DNA from 2 places in the Curtobacterium sp. AC268 genome. Region 1 is predicted to be linked to the other one. Evidence: predicted binding sites of a transcription regulator. Region 1 holds the regulator's gene; the other holds the start of a gene.

Region 1 (3,397 bases):
TGGCGGTCCCGGCCTGAGCCGGGTCCCCACGGTGACGACAGAAGAAGGCAGGTGATCCATGGCCAGTCAGGATTGGTTCGACAAGGACTTCTACAAGGTCCTCGGCGTGTCCAAGGACGCCTCCGACGCCGAGCTGAAGAAGACGTACCGCAAGCTCGCGCGGCAGTTCCACCCGGACTCCAACCCGGGTGACGCCGCCGCCGAGAACCGCTTCAAGGAGATCAGCGAGGCGTACTCGGTGCTCTCCGACAAGGAGCAGCGCCAGGAGTACGACCAGGTTCGTGCCATGGGCTCCGGCGCCCGCTTCACGGCGGGCGGCGGGGGCCAGGGCGGGTTCGAGGACGTCTTCGGCGGGATGTTCGGGCAGCAGGGCGGTGGCGGACAGCGCGTCCGCTTCGGCCAGAGCGGCCCTGGCGGTGCCGGCGGTTTCGAGGACATCCTCGGCGGGATGTTCGGTGGGGGTGGTGGCTTCGGCCAGACCTCCGGCGGCTACCGCGGCTTCGGTGGGCCGACGAAGGGCCGCGACGTCACGGCGTCGACGACCCTCGACTTCACGACGGCGATCGCCGGTGACACCGTCAAGCTGTCGCAGGGCAACGGCCGACCGGTGAACGTTCGCATCCCAGCGGGTGTCGCCGACGGCCAGAAGATCCGTCTGCGCGGCCGCGGCGAGCCCTCGCCCGACGGTGGTGAGGCCGGTGACCTCGTGGTCGCCGTGTCGGTGCGGAAGCACCCGGTGTTCGAGCGCGACGGGCTCAACCTGCGTGTGGACGTCCCCGTGACGTTCACCGAGGCAGCGCTCGGCGCGACGATCGAGGTCCCGACGCTCGGCGGGTCGCCCGTGAAGCTCAAGGTCGCCGCCGGCACGCCGTCGGGTCGCGTCCTGCGCGTCAAGGGCCGCGGCGTCACGACGAAGAACGGCACGGGCGACCTGCTCGCGACCGTCCAGGTCGCGGTGCCGTCGCACCTGTCGGACAAGCAGCGCGAGGCAGTCGAGGCACTCGCGGCTGCGCTGCCCGACGAGAACCCCCGCGAGGACCTCCTCGCCAAGGCGCGCGACTAGCGGGCGCAACCACAGCAGTAGACCCGGCTTGGAGGCCCGGCGCGGCTCCGTCAGGAAGCCACCCCGAGCCTCCAGGCTGGTTTCCACCCCACGCGGACGACGGAAAGGAACGCGCCATGACCGACATGGACGAGAACTCGCCCGTCTTCGCGATCGCGGTCGCGGCGGAGCTCGCCGAGATGCACCCGCAGACGCTGCGGCAGTACGACCGGCTCGGCCTCGTCGTGCCGGGTCGCACCCGGGGTGGGTCGCGGCGCTACTCGATGCGCGACGTGGTGCAGCTTCGCGAGATCGCGCGCCTCGGCTCCGAGGGGGTGTCGCTGGAGGGCATCCGGCGGGTGCTCGACCTGGAGAACGAGAACAAGGCGCTCCGCGACCGGGTGCGGGAACTCGAGTCGGCGCTGGCCGACCAGCTCATCAACCGGCCCGGCGCACGGGTCTTCGCAGCCACCGCGAGTGGTGCGGCGATCTCGCTCAAGGCGGGGTCGCGGCCGCAGCGGAACACGCAGATCGTGTTGTACCGCGGGCCGCGCTGAGTGTCGGAGAGCGCAGAACGCCCCCGGTGACCATCTGGTCACCGGGGGCGTTCTGTGAGCCGGGGCTCAGTTGATGGTGAAGTGGACGGGCGCTTCGCTGGTGGCGTTGCCGGGGGCGGTCTGCTTCGCGGTGAGGACGTAGCTACCGCGGGCGAGGTCGATGTTCGACTCGGCGCTCCAGTTGCCGTCAGCGTTGACCTTCGCGGTCGTGACGACGCGGGTGGTGCCGCGGATCTCGATCGTGGCTCCGGCCTGGCCGGTACCGGTGAAGGTGGGGCGGGGCCCGGTCGCGGTGCCGTTCGTCTCGGGAGACGTGACCGCGATCGGCGCTGCCGCGGCGGCGGCGATGGTGAAGTGGACGGGCGCTTCGCTGGTGGCGTTGCCGGGGGCGGTCTGCTTCGCGGTGAGGACGTAGCTACCGCGGGCGAGGTCGATGTTCGACTCGGCGCTCCAGTTGCCGTCAGCGTTGACCTTCGCGGTCGTGACGACGCGGGTGGTGCCGCGGATCTCGATCGTGGCTCCGGCCTGGCCGGTACCGGTGAAGGTGGGGCGGGGCCCGGTCGCGGTGCCGTTCATCTCGGGAGTCTCGACCACGACCGGTGCGACGGAGTCGTCTTCGGCGGCGAACGCGATGTCGCGCATGACCGAGGTGCGGCCGTCCGCGGTGGTCTGGGTGAAGGTGAGCTCGTAGCCCTTGGCGCTGGTGAGGTCCGCGTCCGCCTTCCACGTGCCTACGCCGGAGCGTGAGCCGGTGACCTCGGCGCTGAACACCTGGTGGCCGTCCTGGTCCGTGGCGGTGACGGTCGCGCCGGCCTCGGCCTTGCCGGAGAACGTGCGGGCACCGGGCGCGTAGGCGTTGTCGTCGGCGATGCCGTCGACCTGCAGGAGGCGGGGGAGCGCCACACGCTCGGACGTCCCGACGAAGTCGCGGCCGTCGAAGACCAGGTTGACCATGTCGAGCTGCTTGCCGGTCGCGGCGGCGGCTATCGTGTAGCTCCACACCGCATCGGCGCTGGTGACGTGACCGACGACGCGGTCGCCGTCGAGGATCCAGAGCCCAGGAGCGTCATCGTGCTCCCCGACCACCTGGACGCGCCCGTCCGGGTAGACGAACACGGACCGGAGGGACGGTGCGGCGGCAGTCGGGTCGATCGGCAGCTGCTCGAGCGCGACGGGCACGCGGGCCGAGGAGGTGCCGTCGGCAGTGCGTCCGACGACGTAGACCGTGGAGCCGACGCGGTCCTGCGGGAGCCGAGCGGAGTAGCCGGTCTCGCCGAGGCTGGCGTCGGCGATGGTGGAGCCGGCTTCGTCCTGCACGACGACCGAGTCGACGTCCTCAGTGACGGAACCGGCCACGACGAACGACCCGTCGAGGACGCGCCCCTTCTGCACGACCGTCGGCGCCTGCGGCGCCTCCGATGCCGCCGGCGAGAACCGCACGTCGCGGAGCTCGTTCTTCCGACCGTCGGTCGTCGTCTGCGTGAGGGTGATCACGTGGTCGGAGTCGGCGAGGTCGGCATCGGCGTTCCAGGTGCCGGTCCCGTTGCGTGCCCCGCTGACCTCGGTCGTGAACAGGGTGGCGCCCGAGGTGGTGTCCTTCGCGACGATGGTGGCGCCGGCGGTCGCACTGCCGGCGAAGTGGGTGGTGCCGGGCGTGAACGTGTTCTGCTGCTGCAGTCCGTCGATCTTGATGGTGCGGGGGATCGGGGTGCGCTCGCCGCGGGTCTGGGTGCCGTCGGCGGCGGTGTGGACGCGGATCGCTTCGAGCGGTTCGTCCTTGTGGCGGTCCTGCACGACG
Region 2 (3,397 bases), 420 kb from region 1:
GTGGGGTGCGCCGTGCGGGACAGCAGACCCTTCTGCACGAGCCCGTCGACGATCTTGGTGACCGAGGCGTTCGAGACGGCGAGCATCACGGCGAGGTCCTTCGGGCCCATCGTGCGGCCGTCCCGGTGTGCCTGGAGCATGTACCGGACGGCGAGGAACTCGTTCTTCGACAGGCCGCTCTCGATGCGGGCGGACTCGATCTGCTGGTCCTCGGCGTGCTGCAGGCGGAGCAGCGCGTCGACGGCGGTCTTCGCGACCCCGGACTCGGGTTCGCGGGCGTAGAGGTGGACGTGCTCTCGACGGACGACGGTCAACGGCATGGGGTCATGCGCTCCTTGCTAAACGGCAGGCGTGCTGAAGAAGTCCGCGTAGGACGGTTCGGAACGACCGGCGAGCAGCGAGGGGTCCTGGATGCGACGCTCGACGTAGGCGTCGATGATCGCCGGGTCGGTGAGACCGACGCGCGTGTGACTGCCACCGATCCGTGCCGTCCGAGGCATCCCGGAGTACGTGCTGTGCATGTCGTGTCCCGCCTTTCTTGCTTGCCGTGTGTCCCCTTCGGACGGCTGAACTCTTTCACAAAGTGAACGGTCAGTTCAACGAACCATTCGCACTGTGTACGTTTTGCGCGCCGAACGGTTCGGCGGAGCCCGTCAGGGTCGTGAGGAGCTGCAGGAGCGCCGCTCGTCGCGGCTCGTCGAGCGGTGCGAACAGGGAGTCGAGCACCCCCTCGGCGATGCGGTGTCCCTCGTCGAGCACCCGCCGACCGTCCTCGGTGATCGCGTGCTCGATCCGCCGACCCCGACCGGCGGTCCGGGTGATGAGCCCGCGGTCGAGCATCCGGTTCGCGAGGGTGCCGAAGGCCTGGTCGCTCTGGAACGTCGCGACGGCGAGGTCGTGCCCCGATGCGTGGGGCATCCGGTCGATGGCGCGCAGGGCGTCCCACTGCACGAGCGTCACGCCGAGGTCACGGAGGGCGGCGTCCATCGTGCGGTGGTTGCGGTACTGCGCCCGCTTGACGGCGTGGCCCAGGGCTTCGAGGTCGGTCGGCATGGTGCTACGGTATCAATACTCGTACATAAACATGTTGATACGGAGCACCCATGACCGACACCCACACCCGCACCGCGCTCGTCCTGCATGGCGGCGGCGGCCCCCGGACCGTCGCGCCGATCGTCGCGCACCTCGCACCCACCCTCCACGTCGTCGCCCCCACACACCCCGGGTGGGACGGTACCCCGCGCCCGGACGGGATCGACTCCGTCCCGGCCCTGGCGACCGCGTACCTCGAGCAGCTCGTCACCGCCGGAGAGCAGGACGTCGTGGTGGTCGGGTCCTCGATCGGCGGCTGGATCGCCCTCGAGATGGCCCTGCAGGCAGCTGGCGACGACCGGTACGCCGGGGTCGTCGGTGCTGTGGTCGACATCGACGGGGTGGGTGCGGTGGTCGAGGGCGAACCGATCGCCGACTTCTTCGCCCTCGATGCCCGCGGGCTGGCCGAGGTCGCCTGGCACGATCCCGCGCGGGGGTACCAGGACCCGGCGTCCGTCACCGAGGAACAGCGGGCGGCGCAGCGGTCGAACGGGCAGACCATGGCGGTGATCGCCGGCCGGTCGATGAGCGACCCGAGCCTGCTCGGTCGACTCGGGGCCGTACGGGTGCCGACGCTCGTGGTGTCCGGCGCGAGCGACCGGGTCGTGACCCCGGCGTACGGTCGTGCGGTCGCTGCGGCCGTGCCGGGTGCGGTGTTCGCCGAGGTCCCGGCGGCCGGGCACCTGCCTCACCTCGAGGCCCCCGACGCGACGTGGGCGGTCATCGACCCGTTCCTGGCGCCCCTGCTCGGCTGAGTTCTCGGCGTCCTCTGAGCGATCTCTTGGCACTCGCCAGAGTCGAGTGCTAAAACGGTGGCAGTTGAGTCGAGGGGACTCAACGAGAACCACGAAGGAGTTGATTTCGATGACGATGAACTTCGACCCGTTCCGCGAGCTCGACCGACTCGCGGGTTCGCTCCTCGGCACCGCAGCTGGTCCGCGCTCGATGCCGATGGACCTGTACCGCACCGGGGACCACTACGTCCTCGACGTCGACCTGCCCGGCATCGACCCGGGCTCCGTCGACATCGACGTGGACGGCTCCGTCCTGACCATCCGCGCCGAGCGCACCCTGGGCGCGCCCGAGGGCTCGCAGTGGCTCACGCGTGAGCGCCAGCCCGGCACGTTCGTCCGGCAGCTGACGCTCGGCGACGGCCTGGACGCCGAGCGCATCACCGCCGGGTACGACAACGGCGTGCTGAGCGTCACGATCCCCGTCAAGGAGTCCGCGAAGCCGCGCAAGATCGCCGTCACCGTCGGCGGCGCGTCCGAGCATCTCGCGGTCGGTTCCGGCGCCGCCGCCGAGTGAGGAGCTGAGCGATGACGTCCGTCCTGCTGAACGCGGTGGTCGCGGTCCTCGTCGTCACCGCGGCGCTCGCGCTGACGAGCCTGGACCGGCGCACCGCCGTGCTCCTCGGGGCCACCGGCAGCCTGACCGGCACGTTCCTGACCTGGGTCGCCGCGCCCCGGCTGTTCGAGCAGTCGCTCCTGGCGCCCTGGGTCGCGGCGGTCCTCGGCACGGCCCTGCTGATCGCGGGGTGGAGCGCGGTCCGCGCCTACTCGGGCATCTTCGAGGCACCACGCGACGAAGAACCCGAGACGGGGGCGCTGATGACCGTGGGCGGGTCCGCCCCGTCGGCGCGGTGACCACCTGACGGACAGGAGGCCCGGTGCACGTCGTGCGCCGGGCCTCCTGTCGTTCCGTCGGTCGCGTGGGCGACCGTCGGGACTACTCCTTGTTCAGCTTGTCCTGCACCAGGCCGGCCGTCTTCTCGACGACGTTCGGCAGCTCGGTGGTGCCGTAGAGCCGGACGTCGGGGTGCGTGGGCGGGGGCATCGGGACCGAGGTGGTCGGACCGTCGTGGTACGAGTACTCGCCCTTGCCGTCGAACGAGGGGCCGCTCGCCCACGGGCCGTTCTTCGCCTCGGCACCGTCGGAGAAGTTGAGGTACTGGTAGTTGACCTCCTGGTTCTCCTTCGACTGCGGGAAGTTGCTCGGCACGGGGAAGCCCTCGACGCCCTTCTCGCGCAGCTCGGCGGCGGCGGTCGCCCACATGTTCTGGTGCATGGTGTCGCGGGCGATGAGGAAGGACAGCAGGTCCCGCACGCCGTGGTCGTCGGTCATGTGGTAGATCCGGGCGGCCTGCACACGACCCTGCATCTCGGCGTTCTCGTTCGCCGTGAAGTCGGCGAGCAGGTTGCCGCTGGCGGTGATGTACGAGCCCTGCCAGGGGTTGCCGTTGCTGTCCACCGGACGGGCGCCCGCACCGGCGACGATCGCGTGCTGGACGTCGGTGCCGCCGACG

The links. Region 1 encodes HspR, which represses chaperone genes until heat shock. Its sites were predicted from a motif close to AAGTTGAGTCNNNNNGACTCAACTT; they were not measured.
Region 2: ACZZ9K_RS10995 (Hsp20/alpha crystallin family protein) is a predicted target of HspR. The motif match lies at 1,909-1,933, and genes of this name have one in related genera.

What each region holds. Positions count from the first base shown of each region.
Region 1 is NZ_OZ409878.1:2,733,553-2,736,949, forward strand. It holds gene ACZZ9K_RS13030 (nucleotide exchange factor GrpE) at 1-17, shown strand, start outside; gene ACZZ9K_RS13035 (DnaJ C-terminal domain-containing protein) at 59-1,063, shown strand; gene ACZZ9K_RS13040 (heat shock protein transcriptional repressor HspR) at 1,189-1,599, shown strand; gene ACZZ9K_RS13045 (Ig-like domain-containing protein) at 1,666-3,397, opposite strand, start outside.
Region 2 is NZ_OZ409878.1:2,312,788-2,316,184, reverse strand. It holds gene ACZZ9K_RS11015 (MarR family winged helix-turn-helix transcriptional regulator) at 1-320, opposite strand, end outside; gene ACZZ9K_RS11010 (hypothetical protein) at 339-521, opposite strand; gene ACZZ9K_RS11005 (MarR family winged helix-turn-helix transcriptional regulator) at 592-1,053, opposite strand; gene ACZZ9K_RS11000 (alpha/beta fold hydrolase) at 1,104-1,847, shown strand; gene ACZZ9K_RS10995 (Hsp20/alpha crystallin family protein) at 1,957-2,400, shown strand; gene ACZZ9K_RS10990 (hypothetical protein) at 2,412-2,738, shown strand; gene ACZZ9K_RS10985 (manganese catalase) at 2,821-3,397, opposite strand, start outside.